Regions from separate parts of the Bacillus sp. D48C genome, predicted to be linked through region 3. Evidence: riboswitches for the same ligand, from Rfam matches in the RefSeq annotation. Region 3 holds a riboswitch; each other region holds the start of a gene.

Region 1 (8,204 bases), on a different contig from region 3:
AAATATTAAAACAATATAAAGGATCAGAATCAATGTTAGACCGTGCTTTCGTAGTGATGATGAATCCTAAAAATGGCCAAGTATTATCAATGGCTGGGAAAAGGCTTGTAGAAAAAGATGGGAAAATGGAAGTAGAAGATTATGCTTTAGGCACGCTGACAAGTTCATATGAGCTTGGATCAACGGTTAAAGGTGCGACAGTGTTAACAGGGTTTGAAACAAATGCAATAACTCCTGGAACACATTTTTATGATGCACCTATGAAGTTTAAAGGAACTAAGGAAAAGAAGTCTTGGAAAAATTTTGGTGATATAGACGATCTAAGAGCGTTACAAGTTTCTTCAAACGTTTATATGTTTAATATAGCATTAAAAATTGCTGGTGTGGATTATGTGAAAAATAGTTCACTAGATATTAAACAAGAATATTTTGATAAAATGAGATATTATTTCAGGCAATTTGGACTAGGCGTACAAACTGGTATTGATTTACCGAATGAAACTGCAGGACAAATTGGAAGAAAAGATAATCAGCCTGGTTTCTTATTAGATTATTCTATTGGACAATATGATACATATACACCACTTCAGCTTGCACAATATATTTCGACTATCGCAAATGGAGGGTATCGAATGAAACCACAAATTGTTCAAGAGATTAGAGAACAAACCGTTCAAAAAGATGAGGTTGGTAAAGTAGTACAATCAATAGAACCCGTTGTTTTAAATAGAATCGATATGAAACAAGAATATATTAATCAAGTAAAAGAAGGATTTAGAAAAGTATTTCAAGAAGGAGATGGAACGGGAGTAAGAGCGTTCCAAAAAGCACCATATAAACCAGCTGGTAAAACAGGGACCGCACAAACTGTATATGGTGGAGAAAATGAAATTGGGCGAAATGCGAAAGGCGATCGTAGAGAATGTTATAACTTAACATTAGCTGGATATGCGCCATATGATGATCCAGAAGTAGCATTTTCTGTTGTAGTACCGTGGGTTGAAAATGATAAATCGGGCATTAACTCCGATATTGGAAAAGAAGTTTTAGATGCTTATTTTGATTTGAAAAATAAGCGATTAACTGGTGAAGCGCCAAAAACAGATGCCTCTAAAGAGAATTAAAATGGACGAAACGTCTCTAGCATTCATGTGAACTAGAGGCGTTTTTATCTGGGAATAGATTAGAAATGAGGTATATATGAAGCCGTTTATTCTAAAATATTGGAGGAACATATGTAGCTACATCTTAATTATAATAGGGGTTATTTTTATTAATAAGTCATTTTTATTTTGTATGGTAGAAGGAATTTCGATGCAACCTACTTTGAATGAAAAAGATTATATACTTGTTAATAAGGTAAACGTCTGTTTATCGTCTTTTCATCATGGAGATGTTGTCATTATAAAAAAAGAAGACGAGCCTACTTACTATGTGAAACGAATTATTGGATTATCGGGGGATAACATACAACTAAAAGAGGATGAGGTATTTATTAACGGTAAAAAGCGTGATGAATCGTATATACATTTAGATATGTCACAAGTATCCAATCGTTTTTCAAATTTGAGAGAAATAAAAGTTCCTACGCATAAATTATTTGTGTTAGGGGATAATCGTAATCATAGTAAAGATAGTAGGAATACACTTGGACTTATTGATGAGTCAAATATAATAGGTAAAGTAGAAATGGTATTTTATCCATTTGATCATATAAAATGGATAAAATAATTCTATTAACTATTCACGTTTTATAAAATAAATCATATATTGATAGCATAGGACAAGCAGAGAAGCTTGTTCTAACCTCACAGAACACTCCTTATCACGGTTAGGCATCTACATAGGTAGATGCTTTTTTTATGTTGATGACTGAAAATTATTTATCAACATAATGTAGCAAGCATTTTAGGACTATTAGGGGACGATTACATGTACAAATAACAGTATGCTTTAATTAAAACAGTGAAATGTAAGGAGTGAGGAATAAGTGCTAAATATTTTAGTAGTTAATTTTCCAGCAGAGGGACATGTAAACCCTACATTAAATTTAGTGAAAGCCTTTACTGAACGAGGGGATAACGTACATTATATTACAACTGCAAACTTTAAAGATAGGATTGAAGATTTAGGAGCTACTGTACATACACATCCGGATCTATTAAAGGAGATTTCTATTGATGCTGAAACCTCATCTGGGTTAAATGCTTTCTTTCATGTGCATGTTCAAACTTCTTTATATATATTAGAAATTACGAAACAATTAAGTGAAAGCATAAATTTTGATTTCGTAATTTATGATATATTTGGTGCGGGAGAGTTAGTAAAGGAGTATTTACAAGTTCCAGGTGTAGTGTCCTCGCCTATATTTTTAATTCCTTCAGAGTTTTTGAAGACATTACCTTTTCATTCAAATGCAGATATACCATTCCAACCAGAGGAGATCTCTGAAAAATTACTAAACCAGATGGAACATGAATTTGGAGTAAAACCAAAGAATAATCTTCAATTTATGAATAATAAGGGTGATGTTTGTCTCGTATACACAAGTCGTTATTTCCAACCTAATAGCGAATCGTTCGGAGAAAATAACATTTTTATTGGACCGAGTATTTCAAAGCGTAAAACAAATATAAAGTTTCCACTGGAATCACTTAAAGAGAAGAAAGTTATTTATATTTCAATGGGAACACTGCTTGAAGGACTCGAACCATTCTTTAATACTTGTATTGATACTTTTTCAGATTTTGATGGGATAGTTGTAATGGCAATTGGTGATAGAAATGATATTTCTAAAATTAAGAAAGCACCAGATAATTTTATAATTGCTCCATACGTACCTCAATCAGAAATATTAAATGAAGCGGATGTTTTTATTACACATGGCGGCATGAATAGCGTACACGATGCCATTCATTATAATGTCCCATTTGTAATAATACCGCATGATAAAGATCAGCCTATGATAGCGCAAAGATTAACTGAACTGGAAGCAGCGCGTAGACTATTGAAAGAACATGTTAATGTGCACACTTTAAAAGAGGCTGTAACAGATGTTCTTTCAAACGAAAAGTATAAGCATGGTATACGAAAACTTAATGATAGCTTTTTAGAATGTGGTGGTTCAAAAGAAGTAATTGCAGTTATTGAATCTCTTTTAAATAAAGTGAAACTTTAATCGTTGGGGGTTTTACTGCCCGTAAATAGCGGGGGAAATAGTCGTAACTATATACAAGCATAGAGGTTCGTACCTTTATGCTTGTATATTCTTATCCAGCAAATTGCACAGCAGTATTTGCATGTAAAAAAGCAGTATCAAAAACGGGAACAGTAAGATCATTTTGGGAGATGAGTAAAGGTATTTCAGTACAGCCTAATAGTATACCTTCAGCGCCGTTTTGAATTAATGACTTTGTAATTTGTAATAGCTTTTCTTTAGATGCTTCTGAAATGATCCCTTTACTTAATTCATCTAATATGACATGATGGATAACTGTTCTTTCCTCTTCATTTGGGATAATTGTCTCAATGTTATGTTTCGCTAATCGTGATTTATAGAAATCTTGCTCCATCGTTTGTTTTGTTCCTAATAGTCCGATACGTTTTATATTTTGTTTTACCATTTCTTTAGCACTTACATCGCCAATGTGAAGAAGCGGGATAGAGATTGCTTGTTCTACTTCTTCGGCAAATAGATGTACAGTATTTGAACACATTAATAAACAGTCAGCCCCAGATTTTTCAACCTTCTTTGCAACCGTGACTAGTTCATTTTTTACTTCTTCATATTGATGGTTTTGTAATAAAGTAGTTACTTCTCCAAAGTCCATACTATATAAAACTAGCTTCGCATTTTGATCGTATTGAGAGAGTGTAAGTGTATTAATATGTTTATAGTATAATGATGTAGATTCCCAACTTAATCCCCCAATTAAACCAATAACTTTCATAATGCATTCCTCCCGAAACGATTTTGAATTTATTATTTCATAATTCCGATAAGAATACAATGATTTAAATGTACTATTTAACGAAAAATAAAAATAGTTAGAAAAGTATTGAAATTTATGCTTTTTAGTGCCATAATACGAATTACAAATTAATACTTATCCAGAGAGGTGGAGGGAACGGCCCTAAGAAACCTCAGCAACCCCTATGCAATTTTATAGGAAGGTGCTAATTCCGCAGAGGACACGATGTGTTTTTTGAAAGATAAGAGGATTCTTGAACGTGAAAGAAAATGACCTCTTATGTAAGAGGTCATTTTTTTGTTGTATAGAAAGGAAGTGTCGATGCATAATTCATTTTTAAAATAAATATAGAATAATAAAAGTTGACCAATATGAGAGGGGAATTGTAATGAATAAATTATCAACAAAGTTAGTAGTAGCAATCGGGATTGGAGCAGCCTTATACGGGATATTAGGACTTTGGGGATTTTCTATTGCACCGAATACATTTATTAAACCAGCATTAGCTATATTAACTGTTTTTGGAGCATTATTTGGTCCAGTGGCAGGACTCTTAATCGGACTTATCGGTCATACCGTAACAGATACGATTGCTGGCTGGGGGATTTGGTGGGGCTGGGTTATTAGTTCAGGGATTATTGGTTTTTCAATGGGTCTTATTCAAAAAAGAGTTGGTTTTAGTGTGAAAAACGGGTCATTTAACAAGGGAGATATTTCTTATTTAGCAATTACTGGGTTAGTTGGTATTGTCATTGCTATTATATTTGCTGGGGCATTCGATATTATTGTGATGGGAGAACCATTTGACAAAATTGTTATACAAGTATTAGGAGCAACAATTTCCGATGTTATCGTATTCTTAGTTCTTGGATTGCCACTTACAATTGGCTTGGCGAAATCCAATAAGAAACATGCACATTTAAAAATTGAAAAGTAGGGATGTTAACATGCAACCAATTATTTCGTTTGAACAATTCACCTTTCAATACGGGCATGCTGCGCAGCCTACTTTAAGTGATATTAACTTTCATATATACCCTGGGGAAAAAGTGCTAATTGCTGGACGAAGTGGTTCAGGAAAGTCGACATTAGCTCATTGTATCAATGGGCTAATTCCATTTTCTTATGAAGGGATTAGTACAGGTAACGTATTAATTGCCGGTAAAGACCCGAGGGAAGGCAGTATTTTTGAACAGAGTAAACATGTGGGAACAATTTTGCAAGATCAAGATGCTCAATTTATTGGTATGACAGTAGAAGAAGATGTAGCTTTTTATTTAGAAAATGAATGTGTAAATCAAGAGGATATGAAAAAGATTGTTTCGGACTCATTAAGAAAGGTGAAGATGCATACGTTTCATAAACAAAGTCCACATGAATTATCAGGAGGTCAAAAACAAACAGTTTCTCTTGCTGGTTTATTAACAACAAATGCGGATATATTATTGTTCGATGAACCGTTAGCGAACTTAGATCCGCTAAGCGCCTTACATACGATAGAACTTATGAAAGATATACATGAGCAATATAATAAAACGATTGTTATTATCGAACATAGAATAGAAGAAATTTTAAAGCTGGATTTAGACAAAGTTATATTAATTGATGAAGGTAAAGTCATTGCAATAGGAACACCAAAAGAAATCTTAGCGTCAAATATATTACCATGTATTGGCTTAAGAGAGCCTATTTACATCGAAGCATTAAAGAGATTACATTTTGATAGTAATAATGACGTAATATATCCAATGGAAAACCTTCAAAAGGAAAAGGTAAGCAACGTTATAAGAGAGTGGATGGAGAAACAAGTCATATTAAAAGGTAATACTAAAAACAAGGAATTACTTAAAGTGGAGAATTTATCATTTTCATACCCTAATAAACAAAAAGTATTAGAAAATGTAAACCTTTCAATATATGAAGGAGAAATTGTGGCACTGTTGGGACATAATGGAGCAGGGAAATCAACATTAGCTCATAGTCTTATAGGCATAAACAAAATGAAAAATGGGGAAATCTTGTTAGAGGGTGAAGATATTAGTTCTTGGTCTATTCGTAAACGTGGGGAAACCATATCTTACGTGATGCAAAATCCAAATCATATGATTACACAGCCCACTGTTTTTGAAGAAGTTTCATTTACATTAAAATTAAATAATTTTTCTAAGGAAGAAATTAAGAATAGAGTAGAAGAAACTTTAAAAATTTGTGGTTTATATCCATTTCGTAATTGGCCAATTCAAGCGCTAAGCTATGGGCAAAAAAAGAGAGTAACAATCGCATCTGTATTAACAATAGATCCCAAGCTTATCATATTAGATGAACCGACAGCGGGACAAGATTATTATCATTATAAACAATTTATGTCGTTTATTAAAAAACTAGCTAAAAAGGGAATCTCATTTGTTTTTATCACTCACGATATGAATCTCGCACTAGAATATGCAGACCGTGCAGTAGTTCTACATGAAGGGAAAATTATTGCGGATAATACAGTGTCTAATGTATTTGGTGATCAAGAAACCTTACAAAGAGCCAACTTAAGAGAGAGTTCTTTAACCAAGCTTGTTAAATTTAGTGGGATTGTATGTCCAGAAAAATTTATGGAGCTTTATTTAGACAGTAATAGGAGGGAGGAAGGTGCATAGTACATATTTTCATCGTATGGATGGGGTAGTAAAATTGTTTTTATTTATTTTTTGTATGACGATTACTTTTTTGTTTTTTGATTTTAGGTTGTTGCTAATTTTATTTATTATTGGGTGTATTGGACTCGGAATTGCTAAAATTCCATTTCGTAAAATTTTAATTGTTTTTAGTGTCATATTTACATTTAGTTTATTAAACTCTGTCATGATTTTATTTATTACACCCACTCATGGATCTGAATTAACTGAATCATATACCTCGTTTTTACATATTGGATATGCAACAATTACATATGAAACATTATTTTATGCAGCTACACTTTCATTAAAGTATTTTACGTTATTACCATTTACACTTCTTTTTATTTACACGACAGATTCAAGTGAATTTGTAAGTAGTTTAAATAAATTTGGTATTCATTATAAGATTACATATGCAATAAATATTGCACTGCGTTATATTCCTGACATCCAGTCTGAGTATAAAATTATTAAACACGCGCAAGAAGCGAGAGGAGTGGCTTTTGAAAAAGGAGAAGCAAGTTTATGGGTTCGTATGAAGAACCGTGTTTTAATTTTCTGGCCACTAATCATTCATTCTCTAGAAAGAATAGATACGGTTTCAAATGCAATGGATTTAAGAGGATTTGGAAAGAAGGATAAACGTACATGGTTTTATACAAGTAAGGCGAAACGTGAAGATTTCATCGCGTTATTTGCCGGTGTTTTCATATTCATTGTTGCCGTATATTTAAAATTAAACGTATTTCAAAACTTTTGGTATCCATTTTAAAGCACTCTTTAAACGAGTGCTTTTACTTATTTTTATGTAGACATGCTCAAAAAAGGGATATACACATAATGTATAATACGAACCAGTTAAAATGATCAACTACCTATTAGTTTTCAAACCAAAAGGAGGAGAAAATATGAGTTACGGTGGTTCTTGTGGTTTTGGTGGAGGTTTCGCTTTATTAGTTGTGTTATTCATTCTATTAATAATTGTAGGATGCAGCTGCTGGGGCGGAGGATACTAATTTTTAATTAGTCTTCACAAATGTAAACTAAAAAACATTGAAGATACTTATGTATCGAAACAAATAAAAAAGGAGCGACTATGCTCCTTTTTTATTTGTTTTAATGCGTATTCTTACTATATTTTGGGAACGTAATCGTTAAAGTCGTTCCTTTACTAACGATACTTCGGATTTTTAAATTTCCATACATCGTCTCAATAATCTTAACAGCAACCATCGTACCTAAACCGGTGCCTTTCGTTTTTGTACTAAAATACGGTTCACCGAATCGATGTATTTGCTCCTGTGACATTCCAACTCCACTATCTTCAATTCGTATTTCAACTTTACTATTATTGATAGATGAGGAAATATTTAAGGTACCACCATTAGGCATTGCTTCAATACTGTTTTTTATTAAGTTTAAAAAACATTGTTGAAAGTGTTGTTTATTACCAACAATGGTTGCCTCAGAAAAATCCTGTGTAATATGTATCGTATTCATATTACACAATGGCAATATCATATTAATAACTCGATTTAACTCTTGTTTTACTGAAATTTGATCT
Region 2 (7,275 bases), on a different contig from region 3:
CCAGAGCAGCCCTTTTCCAATTAAACCGAAGAACAAAATATAACCTGATGTGTCATCTAGTAAAGTATCGAAATAGTCATCATGTACCTTTTTCGAAAAGGTAGTATATAGCCCGAAAATCGTTAAACCTAAAAATACAATAGACAATATACCTAGAAATATACTTTGCATATTTGTTCTCCTCTCAATAAAATATTCCGTTCGCTCAATATTAGTAACAAACTAGTTTACAGTTTTTTGCTCTTCATTTTTTAAAGACCATCTCATTAATACATATAAACTTCCGTACAGAAGTAAAGGCTCTAGTATTCCCCAATATGGGTTTTGCTTTCCTAATTCTTTAAATACAAACATAATTAATAGTGGTATGATAACAACTAACATTCCAATCCATCCAAGTATGTACGCTTCCCCAATTAACAATACTAATAAGACAATTCCAACTAGTATATAACTTTGTATAGTAGTTAATTGCAATACAGGTGTCCCATACCACTTATTCATAAACATTAATAATACTAGTAATAAAATTGGTAACAAAGCTGCTACATAAATAATGCTAAATTCTTTTATTTTACTCTTAAATGATGACATTTTAAAAGCAAATATTATACTTACAATAGTAATCATTAAAACAATTGGGTATCCAATCAATTGTACATTCGTTAACGTAAATTTATGATTAGGATTTTCAAATAATATATTAGTAAGTAACCAACATCCACCAATACCAATAATCATCCCTAAAATACTTTTTATACTCCCGCTTTTATCCTTCTCCATCTCTTTCGCTAATTCTTCCGCATACTCTTTTGGTGAGTCACCAAATATGTCACTTACTGTCTTTCCCTCTTTCTCGCCTTCTATTAAATGAAGTTCTGCATCTGCAAGAAAAGCGTCCACATCTTCTTCTTTAATCCCATTTGTTATTAAATATACTTTCGTATCGATTAAAAACTTTTCACCTTCTTTAGAAACCTTCATGATAATCCCCCTTTATTTAACCGTTTCTCTTCTATTCGTCTTCATCATAATTTCAAGGAAAATTAAAATAAACAAACTTCCGTATAAACATATAATTTGAAATAGCATTGGCATAAGATCTTCAGATGTAAATGTTTTAAACATTAACATAATAGAAAGCGGAATAATTAAATATAAGTTTTTAAACCATCCTTCAAAATATATATTTATAGCTACTGTGATGATAAAAATCCCACCAGCTAATATATAACTTTGGACTTCGGTGAATGTGAGCATTTTTGTAGGATATATCACATCTAATATCGTAACAGCTCCTAATAAAAACAATGGAGCAATCATAACTAAAGACCACATAGAAAACCATGTTTTTGTAAAGCTTGTGACGAAGGTCATTTTGCGAAGTAGAAAATTAGGACCCATAACAACTAAAATCAATGAAAAACTGTAACCGATACACTGTATAAGTGAAATCTGTAACATTCCATTACTCACTATTAAGATAGAAGCAATAATCCAAAAAGATACGATATTCATTACTGTAAAACCAATTTGCTTCCACGTTTCCTGTCTATCTCTTTCCATCACTTTTACAAGTTCATTTGCATATTCTTTCGGTGAGCTTCCGAAAATATCTTCTACACTCTTCCCCTCACTCTCACCTTCTATTAAATGAAGTTCTGCGTCTTCTAAAAAGTTTTCAATATCACTTTCTTTCACACTCTTTGCCGTCAAAAATAATCTCATATCTAACAAAAACTTTTGTGCTTCACTTGATAACATTATTTTCTCCTTCCCTTCCCTTCAAGTAAACGTTCTACACTACTTTGCATCGCTTCCCAGCGATCCATAAATTCATCAAGTGCTTCCTCGCCTTTTTCTGTTAATGTGTAATATTTTCTCTTTGGACCAGATGGAGATTCCTTCATTACGCTTGTTATTAATCCTTCTTTTTGCATTCGTATTAATAACGGATAAATACTTCCCTCACTCGCCATTGTAAAACCATACTTTGCTAGCTTCTCACTCATTTCATAACCGTATATTTCGCCTTCAGAAATAATAGCAAGTAAGCATCCTTCTAAGATCCCTTTCAGCATTTGACTTGTCGACATAATTCAAATCCTCCTACTATCTTGTTTTACAAGATAGATAAGCGTAAGTATCTTGCTTTACAAAATAGTATAGCAAAGACTATTTTGCAAAACAAGATAGCTAACGATATTTTTTCCAAATGTTTGCAGGAATTTCATTATAACCTCTCTAAATAGAGCACTATGAAAACTTTATTATGAAGGGATGTTTTTCATCATGGTTACAAATCGAGTTGTCTTTTTAACAGGTGCTGCGAGTGGTATTGGATATGAAGTGGGAAGTACTTTTGCAAAAGAAGGTGCAAAAGTTGTGATTACTGATCGCCTTGAAGAACGTGCGAAAGAAGCTGCTGAACAATTACAAAATGAAGGTTTTCAAGCTATCGGTTTAAAATGTGACGTTACATCTGAAGAGGAAATTACAGCAGCAATTTCTCAAACAGTTGATCATTTCGGTTCATTAGATATATTAATTAACAACGCAGGAATGCAACACGTTTCACCCATTGAAGACTTTCCAACTGAAAAGTTCGAGCTGCTAATTCAAATTATGCAAATTGCTCCGTTTATCGCAATTAAGCATGCCTTTCCGATTATGAAACAACAAAAATATGGTCGTATTATTAATGTCGCTTCTATTAACGGCCTGGTCGGGTTTGCTGGAAAAGCTGCCTATAATAGTGCAAAACATGGCGTAATTGGATTAACAAAAGTTGCCGCTTTAGAAGGTGCTACGCATGGTATTACTGTTAATGCCCTTTGCCCTGGTTATGTCGATACCCCTCTTGTACGTAATCAACTACAAGACTTAGCTACTACACGAAATGTACCACTTGAAAATGTTTTAGAAGATGTCATTTATCCACTTGTACCACAGAAGCGTTTGCTACAAGTACAAGAAATCGCTGATTATGCTATGTTTTTAGCGAGTGAAAAAGCGAAAGGTATAACTGGTCAAGCTGTCGTTATCGATGGTGGCTATACTGCTCAATAAAAAATAAAGTTTGCTCAAGAAGAGCAAACTTTATTTTTTATCGCGAGGATCTTCGTACTTTAGTAATTGCCGCGGGAGCTTCTCAATTGCAACAATTACCCCCTCTAATTTACTTTCAATACGGTGGAGTAAATATAATGTTACAACAATTGGAAACCCTACATTACCTATCATCTTGATCCACTCTTCCATCCTCTTCTCCTCCTTTCATTATATAAGTAAGAGAAAACAATGCATTTAGGCATAAAAAAACAAGCTATTATGTATTAGCCTGTTTTTCAAATAATGATGCAATTTCTCTTTTATAATCCCCGCTTATAATACCTTTCTCAGTAATAATTCCTGTAATTAATTCGTTCGGTGTTACGTCAAATGCAGGGTTATAAACATTCGTTCCGATTGGTGCTACTTGTTTTCCAAAGATTTTCGTAACTTCTGTTTCATCTCTTTCTTCAATAATTATTTCGGCTCCAGTTTCTTTCGTAACATCAAATGTTGACAGTGGCGCAGCAACATAAAATGGGATATCAAAGTACTTTGCTAAAATAGCTAAATTCATTGTCCCTATTTTATTTGCCGTATCTCCATTTGCGACAATTCGATCCGCCCCTACAATAATTGCATCTATTTCTTTCGTTTGAATAGCATGAGCTGCAGTATTATCTGTAATAAGGGTCACATTAATATTTGCTTGCTTCAATTCCCACGTCGTTAAGCGACCACCTTGTAAAACTGGTCTCGTTTCACACGCATATGCATGTAAACGCACACCTTTCTCTTTTCCAATATAAAAGGGAGCTAATGCAGTTCCATATCTGGCAGTTGCGATACTTCCAGCGTTACAGATTGTTAAAATATTATCGCCATCTTTAAAACATGTTAACGCATATTCCCCAATATTTCGGCACACCTCTTCATCTTCCTGCTGAATGCGAAGCGCTTCTTCTTCTAATGTTTTTTGTGCTCCTTTTATTGTAGTAATCCCTCGAATAGATTCTCTCATACGATCAATTGCCCAAAATAAATTGACCGCTGTCGGGCGTGACGTCCCCAAATAATTACAATCTCTATTAAACTTCTTTTGAAATTCTTCAATATGTACAGTGTTATATTTTTTTGATGCAAGCGCCAAGCCAAATGCAGCTACAATTCCAATTGCAGGCGCTCCTCGTACTTCTAACATTACGATGCTTTTCCAAACCTCTTCAATAGTCGTCAATGTTTTGTATTCTGTGCTATGCGGCAATTTCGTTTGATTTAATACCGCAATTGCATCACCTTTCCAGCTTACAGATCTCGGAACAGTAACAATTGTACTCACGCTTTTACGCCCCCTGAAACTGTCTGTTGAAATAATGTTCGAAACAGTTGAATATCTGCACTTTTAGATTCATATTTTATTAGTTCTTTACCTAAGGATAGCGCTTGCTTCTTAGCTTGAATTCTTGTTTCTTTATTTTCTATTTCATCTAAATCTGCTACATGAGCTAAACCAATTGTTCTACGAATCAGTTCACATCCGGCAAATCCAACTGCATCAGTAAAGATATTTTGCAAAATAATTGGTAACCATTGTTTTTCTTTCGTATATACTTCTACACCTTCTCCAATCCATAACTTTGTAAAAGTCTCTACAAAATAACTCCACGTCTTTTCTATATGGAAAAATAGTACACTTCTTTTTTCTTCTTCTCTAGATAAAGCATTTAATAATAGATTTGCAATAAATTGACCTATGTCAAATCCAAATGGGCCATATGTCGCAAATTCTGGATCAATCACTTTCGTTTCAGAAGGTGACGAAAAAATACTACCAGTATGTAAATCACCATGAATAAGAGTTTCTTTTCTTGTTAAGAACTTATATTTATATTGTGCTACTTTTAGTTTTAAAGTTTTATCACTCCAAAGTTCATCAACCACGAGCTGTAAATCTGGCTCATAATCATTTGTATCATAATGTCCAAACGGATCTGTAAACACTAAATCCTCTGTAATTTTACAAAGGTCCGGATTTACAAAGGTACCTTCTAGTACCCTCTTCTCTTCTGACTGTAAACCAAAATCTGAAGTATAAAATAAAACATGTGCTAGAAAACGGCCGATATGCTGGGATAAAAGCGGATATTCTTCTCCGCCTATTAATCCTTTTCTTGTAATTGTTAGTCTTGATAAGTCTTCTATTACCGTTATCGCTAACTCTTCATCATGACTGTACACTGCTGGAACATAATCCGGTACATACTGCGCAAAAATTTGTAAGGCCTTACTTTCAATCGTTGCTCTTTTTATAGACAATGGCCAGCTTTCACCAACTACTTTCGCATAGGGCAGTGCTTGTTTTATTATAATTGATTTCTCTCCATCATCTAATTTGAACACGTAATTTAAGTTTCCGTCTCCAATTTCATGACAAACGACATTTGCCTTCGCTTCAAAATAGCCATGATCTTTCGCATATTGTACAGCTGTTATTTCTGTTAATGAATAATATCCCATCGTCTTCTCCCCCTTTTTAAATTCAGAGGTTTTTCTAACATAGAAAAACCTCTTTCCACTAAGAAAGAGGTTTGAAGTTTATCTTCTCCCCTCTTATCTGCCAGAAAGTTTTACTTTCTGCTGGAATTAGCACCGTGCCTTTTGGCGTAATAAACGCCCCATTTCACAATGGTATTACGGTCGGTTGCTGGGCTTCATCGGGCCAAATCCCTCCACCTGCTCTTGATAAGAGTTGTATAATTTTTTGAATTTTTAACTTTATGTTGAAGACTATACCAAGAATAAAAATCACTTGTCAACATTTTATTTGTATAATTCTGGACGACGATCCGCAAAAACTGGAATTCCTTTACGTACTTCTTTAATTTTCTCGAATACAAGCTCTCCAAATAAAATTGATTCTTCTTCATTTGCTTCTACAACAACCTCGCCCCAAGGATCGACAATTAAAGAATGACCGGCAAACTCATTATTCGGATCCTTTCCTGCCCTATTACAGGCAACAACATAACATTGATTTTCAACTGCTCTTGCTTGCAATAGCAAACGCCAATGTGCTAAACGAACTAATGGCCATTCTGCTACAACAAATAAAACTTTTGAACCTTTTGCAGTATGAACGCGCATCCACTCTGGAAAACGAATGTCATAACAAATTGTGCCGGCGCACTCTACATCATCTAACTTAAATTCACCTGTACTATTTCCAGCGATTAAATATTTATGTTCATCCATAAGCTGAAATAAATGCACTTTACTATATTCATTGACTAGTTCTCCTTCCTTGTTTACCACATACATTGTATTTGTAACACCTTGCTCTGTTTGCTTCGCTATGGAACCACCAACAATATGTACACCATATTGTTTCGACCATTCTTTCAACTTTTCTTTCGTTTCCAATCCATCCCTATCTGCAATTTCAGAAAGTCTTGCTAAATCATATCCTGTTGTCCATAATTCTGGTAAGACAATAACATCCGGTCTCTCCTTCATCGCTTCGCTTATTTTATTTTTAGCATTCTCAATATTTTTTTCTACATCTCCAAAAACAATATCCATTTGAATACATGCGACTTTCATTTTTTCAGCCCCATTCTTATTTTTCTCTTTACAAAATACTGGAAAGATTATATCATTTGTCACTAGAATTGTAACAACTTTCAAAAGAGGTGGAAAGTATGAAATTATTTCAACCTTCTGAGATAGTAACATCATTGCCAACACAATTTTTCGCTTCACTTGTTGCAAAAGTTAACAAATTCGTTGCAGCTGGTCACGATGTTATTAATCTAGGTCAAGGTAATCCAGATCAACCAACACCGCAGCATATCGTAAAAGCTTTACAAGATGCTGCAGAAAAGACCATTCATCATAAATATCCGCCATTTCGCGGACATGAAAGTTTAAAAGAAGCCGTGGCAACATTCTATCAACGTGAATATGATGTAGTAGTAAATCCGAAAACTGAAGTTGCTATATTGTTTGGTGGAAAGGCTGGATTAGTAGAATTACCAGTTTGTTTTACAAACCCTGGTGATTCGATTCTCGTTCCAGATCCAGGCTATCCAGATTATTTATCAGGAGTTGCTTTAGCAAAAGCACAATTTGAAACAATGCCGCTTATTGCAGAAAATAACTTTTTACCAGATTACACAAAAATTAATAACTCTATTGCCGAGCGTGCAAAATTAATGTTTTTAAACT
Region 3 (7,767 bases):
GGCGTTCTTGTGCATGGAGATGTGCCGAGTAGCTCGTGAAGAGAATATGTCATTAGACGTTGTTTCTGGGGGAGAATTATATACTGCGCTCCAAGCTGGATTTCCAGCATCACGTATTCATTTTCATGGAAATAATAAAACAGAAGAAGAGATAGTGATGGCTCTTCAGGCGAATATTGGTTGTTTTGTCGTAGATAATTTCTTTGAATTAGAAATTTTACACGATTTAGCGATGCAACATGGAAAATTTGTGAACATATTAATTCGTGTAACACCTGGAGTAGAGGCGCACACACATGAATATATTACAACAGGCCAAGATGATTCGAAATTTGGATTTGGCGTTTCAAACGGTCAAGCGATGCAGGCAATTGGATTTGCTTTACAAAAATCAAATTATAATGTGCTAGGGATTCATTCACATATCGGATCGCAAATATTTGAAACAGCTGGTTTTGTTCGAGCAATTGAAGTTCTTCGCCAATTTTTAGAAGAAGTGAGAGAGCAAACAAACTATGTAGTAAAAGTGTTAAATGTAGGCGGGGGATTTGGAATACGCTACACAGAGTCGGATACACCATTAACTCTTGAGACATATGTGCGAGCTGTAACAAGTGCAGTGAGAGAACAATTTACTGTATGTGAATATCCATTGCCAGAAATATGGATTGAACCAGGCCGTAGCATTGTAGGTGATGCTGGGACAACAATTTATACAGTTGGATCTGTGAAAGATATTCCTGGTATTCGGAAATATGTATCAGTCGATGGTGGAATGACAGATAATTTAAGACCTGCTTTATATAGTGCGCGTTATGAAGCAATGTTAGCGAATCGAGGGAATGATGAGAATGAGGAACTCGTTTCGATTGCTGGGAAATGCTGTGAGAGTGGAGATATGTTGATTTGGGATATTCATTTACCAAAAGTCGCTTCTGCTGATTTACTAGCAGTTTCCTGTACAGGAGCCTACGGGTATTCGATGGCGAATAATTACAATCGGATTCGAAGACCAGCCGTGGTCTTTGCAAAAGGCGGAACATCGCAAGTAGTTGTGGAACGCGAAACATATGAAAATATTATTGGGAACGATCGCATACGTATTAAAGAGCTTGTCTAAATAGAAAAGGAGTTGTTCGGATGGGCAATTCCTTTTTTGTAAAATAAAATAATTAAAATATATCGGAAAACTAGGATTGAAAAAAATCAGAATTGTGATAAAATACAAATACAAAGCTTATCAAGAGAAGCGGAGGGAACTGGCCCGAAGAAGCTCGGCAACCTGCTTATAGAAAGCAAGGTGCTAAATCCAGCAAAATGGAATCCATTTTGAAAGATAAGGTAAAATATATTACCGAACAGTCTTTTCGAAATGGGAAAGATTTTTTTTATGAATAAAAAGGGGGGCTGTTCGCGTGAGTGTACGGGAACATTTTGATGAAGTATCCGAGAAGATTGAAGCGATGCTTGCTGATATGAAATATGGTTCAATTACAATTGTTGTGCAAGATGGAAAAGTAATTCAGTTAGAGAAAAGTGAAAAAGTACGTTTAAAGTGAAAAGCGCTGACTAGAAAAACTAGAGGCGGTTTTAACCTATTTTCATTAGGTTAAAACCGTCTTTTTGCTTTTACAGGGGGAAAAAACATGTTGACGTATGAAACGTGGGAAGAAAATGTTGTTTCATTTTCGGAAGAAGATGAAACAAAAGGCGCGTTATCAGTATTAAATTGGGCTTATGAAGAGTATAAAGATGAAATCGTCTATGCATGTAGCTTTGGGGTGGAAGGTATGGTATTGCTGCACCTTATAAACCAAGTAAATCCATCTGCTAAAGTTGTATTTTTAGATACAAATGTTCATTTTCAAGAAACGTATGAATTAATTCAAAGAGTGAGGGAACGATTTCCTTCATTGAATATTATAGAAAAACAGCCAGAACTTACACTTGATGAACAGGCGAAGTTGCATGGTGAAAAACTGTGGGAGAGCAATCCGAATCTTTGTTGTAAGATTAGAAAAATTTTACCTTTAGAAAAATCATTAGTCGTGGAAAAAGCATGGATATCGGGCTTAAGAAGGGAACAATCAGAAACACGTAAGCATACAAAGTTTATAAATCAAGATCATCGTTTTCAATCTATTAAAGTTTGTCCACTCATTCATTGGACGTGGAAAGAAGTTTGGCGATATGTATACAAACATAGCTTGCCGTATAACCCGTTGCATGATGTTGGCTATCCAAGTATTGGGTGTGAGAAATGTACTTTACCTGTAGGGGATGGTGGCGATTCAAGAGATGGTAGATGGGCTGGGAAAATGAAAACCGAATGTGGTCTTCATTATCAATAAGATGAATCTTGAAATAAAGCTAAGAGGGGATATAGAAAATGAGCACAGTAAACGAATTAGTAAACCGTATAGATGAGACATATGAGGTATCACAAATTGAAAAAGAAATTAAATTAGACAATATTGCTTTAAGTGATTTAGAACTATTGGCGACAGGTGGATATAGCCCGCTTACTGGTTTTTTAGGGAAGGAAGATTATGATTCAGTCGTAGAAACGCTTCGTTTAGCAAATGGTAGTGTGTGGAGTATACCGATTACATTACCGGTAACAGAAGAAGTCGCAGAAAGCCTGAAGACTGGAGAGGAAGTAAAGCTTGTCAACAATGGAAATATATATGGTGTTATTCAAATAGAAGATATTTTCGTACCAGATAAAGAAAAAGAAGCGTTACTTGTATATAAAACAACGGATGAGGTTCATCCAGGAGTGAAAAAGTTATATGAACGGCCAAACGTTTACGTTGGAGGAACTATTATTCTAACAAAACGCTTTGAAAATAATCAATTTCCTTCTTATCGTTTAGACCCAATTGAAACGAGAGAAGAATTTAAAAAACGTGGGTGGAAAACAGTAGTCGGATTTCAAACGAGAAACCCGGTACATCGTGCCCATGAGTATATTCAAAAATCTGCTCTTGAAATTGTAGATGGTCTCTTTTTAAATCCACTCGTTGGAGAAACGAAATCGGATGATATTCCTGCTGATGTAAGAATGGAAAGCTATGAAGTACTCCTTCAAAACTATTATCCGAAAAATCGTGTCTTTTTAAGTGTATTTCCTGCTGCAATGCGTTACGCAGGACCAAGGGAAGCTATATTTCATGCGTTAGTAAGAAAGAATTTTGGATGTACACACTTTATTGTAGGGCGTGATCATGCCGGAGTAGGAGATTATTACGGAACATACGAAGCGCAAGAAATCTTCACGAATTTTACGATAGAAGAGTTAGGCATTACACCACTATTCTTTGAACATAGTTTTTACTGCACGAAATGTGAAGCGATGGCTTCAACGAAAACATGTCCGCACGGAAAAGAAGATCATGTTATTTTATCGGGTACGAAAGTAAGAGAATTATTAAGAAACGGTGAGATTCCGCCAAGTACATTTAGTCGTAAAGAAGTAGTAGAAGTGCTAATTAAAGGTTTAAAAAAAGAAGTAGTAACAGAATAGGGAGAGAACGAGATGGATACGAATATTACTTGGCATATAGCTTCGGTTTCAAAAGATGATAGAAGAGTGAAGAATGGACATCACAGTTTTGTAATTTGGTTTACTGGTTTATCAGCTTCGGGTAAATCTACAGTAGCGAATGCGGTCGCTCGTAAACTGTTTGAAAAGAATATTGGAAATTATGTGCTGGATGGGGATAACATTCGCCACGGTTTAAATAAAGACTTAGGATTTTCTGAAAGTGATCGCATGGAAAATATAAGACGTATTGGCGAAGTGGCAAAGTTATTTGTAGATCAAGGAACAGTTGTCCTTACAGCATTTATTTCACCATTTCGAGTAGATCGCAAACAAGTTAGGGATCTATTAGCGGCAGATGAGTTTATAGAAGTGTTTGTAAAATGTCCAATTGAAGAGTGTGAAAAACGTGATCCAAAAGGGTTATACAAAAAAGCGAGACAAGGTGATATTAAAGATTTTACAGGTATTGATTCACCGTATGAGGAACCAGATCGAGCGGAATTAATTGTAGAAACGCACAAGTATTCTATTGAAGAATGTGCAGAACAAATCGTGAAGTACTTACAAGAGCGTAGTTTTGTCCCGTTGTTTGCTGGGAAGTAAAACGCCCACCTCAAAATTCGGCTGGAGCAGGCTGTAAATGCCCGATTGGTGAGGGTTGATTAAAGTTTCACTTTATATAGGGGGATTTAAAAATGAGTTATGAAAAAGTATGGGCTAATAATGAAAAATTAAATCAGACTGAGAAAAATAAATTAGCAAAAGATGGTTTGGAAATTTTTAATGATATTCCTTACTATGCGGAAAATGGATTCGAATCTATTCCGAAAGAAGAGTGGGACGCATTTAAATGGGCAGGATTGTATTTGCAAAGACCGAAAGAAGCTGGCTATTTTATGATGCGTGTAAATATTCCTTCAGGGATTATTACAAATGCGCAGGCGGAAGTGCTTGCTTCTATCGCTGAGGATTATGGACGTGATGTAATAGATATTACGACAAGACAGGCGATTCAGTTTCACTGGTTAGAAATTCAGCAAATGCCAGATATTTTTAAAAGATTAGCAAGAGTTGGGTTATCTTCAGCAGGGGCGTGTGGTGATATAACACGTAATATTACAGGTAATCCACTTGCAGGAATTGATGCGAATGAACTGTTTGATACAACGCATATTGTGAAGGAGGTATATGACTATTTCCAACATAATGAAGAGTTTTCTAACTTACCACGTAAATTTAAAATGTCTATTAGTTCTAACGTTTATAACTCGGCAAACGCAGAGATTAACTGTGTTGCATTTACACCTGCTACGAAAGAAATAGATGGTGAGAAAAAAGTTGGTTTTCATATAAAAGTAGGCGGTGGATTATCAGCCCGTCCATATTTAGCTGATGAATTAGATGTGTTCGTTTTACCAGAAGAAGTGAAGGCGGTAGCAATTGGGATTGCTACTATATTCCGTGATTTTGGATATCGCGAGAAACGTCATTTAGCTCGTTTGAAATTTCTTGTTGCAGACTGGGGAGCAGAGAAATTTAAAGAGAAACTAATAGAGTATACAGGACCATTGCAAAGTAAAGGAGAAAGTGCACTTAAAGGATGGAATGCAGGCTATTTTTATGGTGTTCAAGATCAAAAACAAGATGGATTAAAATATGTCGGTTTTAATGTGCCGGTAGGTCGTTTACATGCAAAAGAAATGTTTGAGATTGCAAGAATTGCAAAGCAGTATGGAAATGGACAAATTCGTACGTGTAACTCACAAAACTTCATCATTCCGAATGTTCCACCAGAAAATGTAACGGGTTTATTAAGTGAACCGTTGTTTGAAGCGATATCTGCAAGTCCGAAATCATTTATTGGTCATGCGGTTTCATGTACTGGTATTGAATATTGCAATCTTGCTCTAGTAGAAACGAAAGAAAGATTACGGAAAATTGCAGAATACTTAGATACAGAAATTGCACTTGATGTTCCAGTTCGAATTCATATGGTAGGATGCCCAAATTCATGTGGTCAACGTCAAATTGCTGACATCGGATTACAAGGGGTAAAAATGAAAACGAAGGAAAAAGGGATTGTTGAAGCATTTGAAATATATGTAGGTGGAACGTTGTTAGATGGCGGTGCCTATAATCAAAAGTTAAAAGGGAAAATAGATGGCGAGGATTTACCGGATGTACTCGCATCATTTATAAGTTATTTTAAAGAGAATAAGTTACCTGCCGAAACATTTTATGATTTTGTCGGACGTATCGGTGTAGATACATTGCAAATAGCTTTAAATAACGTGTTAGAAGAAGTAATAGCGTCTTAGGAGGGGCAATATGGAATTATATCGATTTGAAGCTGTATTAGCGAATAATATCGTTCCGATTGTTGTTGTTGCTCAAAGTGAAGAGCAGGCATTTAAGCTTGCGGAGATTGAGCTTGAAAAGCATTTTTTACCGTTGCCAGAAGTAAAGGAAATCTCCTTATTTGAAAAAAAGAAGATTCGAAAAGGTGCGGCATTTGTTATTCATGAGTAGAGATCAGTAATACGAAAAAATAAAAACTTCCATTCTTATATACGAATGGAAGTTTCATTTTAATAGAAGAAATGAGGAGAGATGATGGGGAAGGTGTATATAGTTGGAGCGGGTCCTGGCGATCCGGATTTAATTACTGTTAAAGGATTGAAATGTATTGAGAAGGCAGATGTTATTTTATATGACCGTCTCGTGAATAAAGAATTGCTTTCATATGCAAAGCCTGAAGCGGATTTAATTTATTGCGGGAAACTCCCGAATTATCACACGATGAAGCAAGAGACAATTAACACATTTCTTATTAAATATGCGAAAAAAGGAAAAGTTGTAACGAGGCTTAAGGGCGGTGATCCATTTGTATTTGGTAGAGGAGGAGAAGAAGCGGAAGCATTAGCAAAGCAAGGTGTACCATTTGAAATCGTCCCAGGCATTTCGTCTGGAATAGCTGTACCTGCTTATGCTGGTATTCCAGTGACGCACCGTGATGCAAGTGCAAGTTTTGCTATTGTGACTGGGCATAGGAAAGAAGGTGCTAAAGAAGAAGTGAAATGGGAAAATTTAGCGAAAGGTGTAGAGACGTTAGCTGTATATATGGGGGTTAGTAATTTACCCTACATATGCGAACAACTGATGAAGCATGGAAAAGATAAAAGTACGCCAGTTGCTATTATTGAGCAGGGGACGACGTCTATGCAGCGCACAGTTGTTGGAACGTTAGGGACAATTGTAGATGTTGCGAAAAAAGAGCAAATTCAAAATCCGAGCATGATTGTAATTGGAGAAGTTGTCCGTTTTAGAGAAAAAATCCATTGGTTTGAGAAGCAAACGGAAAATGCTTATCAAGTAAGTGGAGTGTTGTAAAATGAAAGCCGTCTTATATATATGTCATGGAAGTCGTTTGAGGGCAGCGAAAGAAGAGGCAATTCAATTTATTACGACATGTATGAGCCGTATAGAAGCGGCTATTCAAGAAGTTTGTTTTTTAGAGCTGGCGAATCCTTCTATTGAAGAAGGATTTCGTACATGTGCGAAGCGTGGTGCGACAGAGATTATTGCTATTCCTGTTTTCTTATTAGCAGCAGGCCATGTGAAGAATGATATTCCTTTTGAATTAGAAAAGTTAAATAATCAATACCCTAATATTAAGGTGACGTATGGTAATCCGTTTGGTGTATCAGAGACGCTTATAAAGTCGGTATATAACGGAAGTGGTATTAAAGAATATAAAGATGAAGTAACACTTTTACTCGTTGCAAGGGGTAGTAGCGATCCTGAAACTTTACAAGATATAAATCGGATCGCTACTTTATTTCAAGCAGAAGAAAAAATTGCTAAAGTAGAAGTTTGTTTTTTAGCAGCTGCGGAGCCGAAATTTGAGAAGAAATTAAAGGAAGTTGTAGAACGAAAAGAAAAGAACATCGTTGTACTGCCCTACTTGTTATTTACAGGTTTACTTATGAAACATATTGAGAAAGAAGTGCGCCAATATGAATTGGAAGAGATAAAAATCAGTCCATATTTAGGGAAGAATGAAGCGTTTCAAGATATGTTAATTCAGAAAACGACGGAGTTATTGAAGGGAGATCAGTATGTATCCACTTACAGTGCGAGTTAATGAGAAACGTGTTGTTGTTATTGGTGGGGGAAAAGTTGCAGGATTTAAAATTATTCCTTTACTCAAACAAGGTGCA

The links. Region 3 has a riboswitch for S-adenosylmethionine ahead of ACLBXA_RS15340 (YezD family protein). Riboswitches for the same ligand answer to the same signal wherever they lie in the genome.
Region 1: it holds a riboswitch for S-adenosylmethionine, as region 3 does, so the genes downstream of both, ACLBXA_RS05175 (ECF-type riboflavin transporter substrate-binding protein) here and ACLBXA_RS15340 (YezD family protein) in region 3, are expected to answer to the same signal.
Region 2: it holds a riboswitch for S-adenosylmethionine, as region 3 does, so the genes downstream of both, mtnK (S-methyl-5-thioribose kinase) here and ACLBXA_RS15340 (YezD family protein) in region 3, are expected to answer to the same signal.

The regions. Positions count from the first base shown of each region.
Region 1 covers NZ_JBKFAQ010000002.1:21,995-30,198, forward strand. The annotation lists gene ACLBXA_RS05155 (peptidoglycan D,D-transpeptidase FtsI family protein) at 1-1,124, shown strand, start outside; gene lepB (signal peptidase I) at 1,201-1,731, shown strand; gene ACLBXA_RS05165 (macrolide family glycosyltransferase) at 1,991-3,178, shown strand; gene ACLBXA_RS05170 (aspartate/glutamate racemase family protein) at 3,270-3,950, opposite strand; SAM riboswitch class I at 4,104-4,219, shown strand; gene ACLBXA_RS05175 (ECF-type riboflavin transporter substrate-binding protein) at 4,360-4,908, shown strand; gene ACLBXA_RS05180 (ABC transporter ATP-binding protein) at 4,919-6,619, shown strand; gene ACLBXA_RS05185 (energy-coupling factor transporter transmembrane component T family protein) at 6,612-7,412, shown strand; gene ACLBXA_RS05190 (YjcZ family sporulation protein) at 7,549-7,656, shown strand; gene ACLBXA_RS05195 (LytS/YhcK type 5TM receptor domain-containing protein) at 7,757-8,204, opposite strand, start outside.
Region 2 covers NZ_JBKFAQ010000001.1:795,053-802,327, reverse strand. The annotation lists gene ACLBXA_RS04380 (hypothetical protein) at 1-171, opposite strand, end outside; gene ACLBXA_RS04375 (DUF1129 domain-containing protein) at 223-984, opposite strand; gene ACLBXA_RS04370 (DUF1129 domain-containing protein) at 997-1,764, opposite strand; gene ACLBXA_RS04365 (PadR family transcriptional regulator) at 1,764-2,096, opposite strand; gene ACLBXA_RS04360 (3-hydroxybutyrate dehydrogenase) at 2,293-3,069, shown strand; gene ACLBXA_RS04355 (YvrJ family protein) at 3,100-3,261, opposite strand; gene mtnA (S-methyl-5-thioribose-1-phosphate isomerase) at 3,329-4,390, opposite strand; gene mtnK (S-methyl-5-thioribose kinase) at 4,387-5,568, opposite strand; SAM riboswitch class I at 5,659-5,800, opposite strand; gene ACLBXA_RS04340 (carbon-nitrogen family hydrolase) at 5,872-6,735, opposite strand; gene ACLBXA_RS04335 (pyridoxal phosphate-dependent aminotransferase) at 6,750-7,275, shown strand, end outside.
Region 3 covers NZ_JBKFAQ010000005.1:226,524-234,290, forward strand. The annotation lists gene lysA (diaminopimelate decarboxylase) at 1-1,120, shown strand, start outside; SAM riboswitch class I at 1,235-1,343, shown strand; gene ACLBXA_RS15340 (YezD family protein) at 1,416-1,559, shown strand; gene ACLBXA_RS15345 (phosphoadenylyl-sulfate reductase) at 1,647-2,351, shown strand; gene sat (sulfate adenylyltransferase) at 2,390-3,526, shown strand; gene cysC (adenylyl-sulfate kinase) at 3,539-4,150, shown strand; gene ACLBXA_RS15360 (nitrite/sulfite reductase) at 4,243-5,865, shown strand; gene ACLBXA_RS15365 (DUF3906 family protein) at 5,876-6,076, shown strand; gene cobA (uroporphyrinogen-III C-methyltransferase) at 6,161-6,937, shown strand; gene ACLBXA_RS15375 (sirohydrochlorin chelatase) at 6,939-7,691, shown strand; gene ACLBXA_RS15380 (NAD(P)-binding protein) at 7,666-7,767, shown strand, end outside.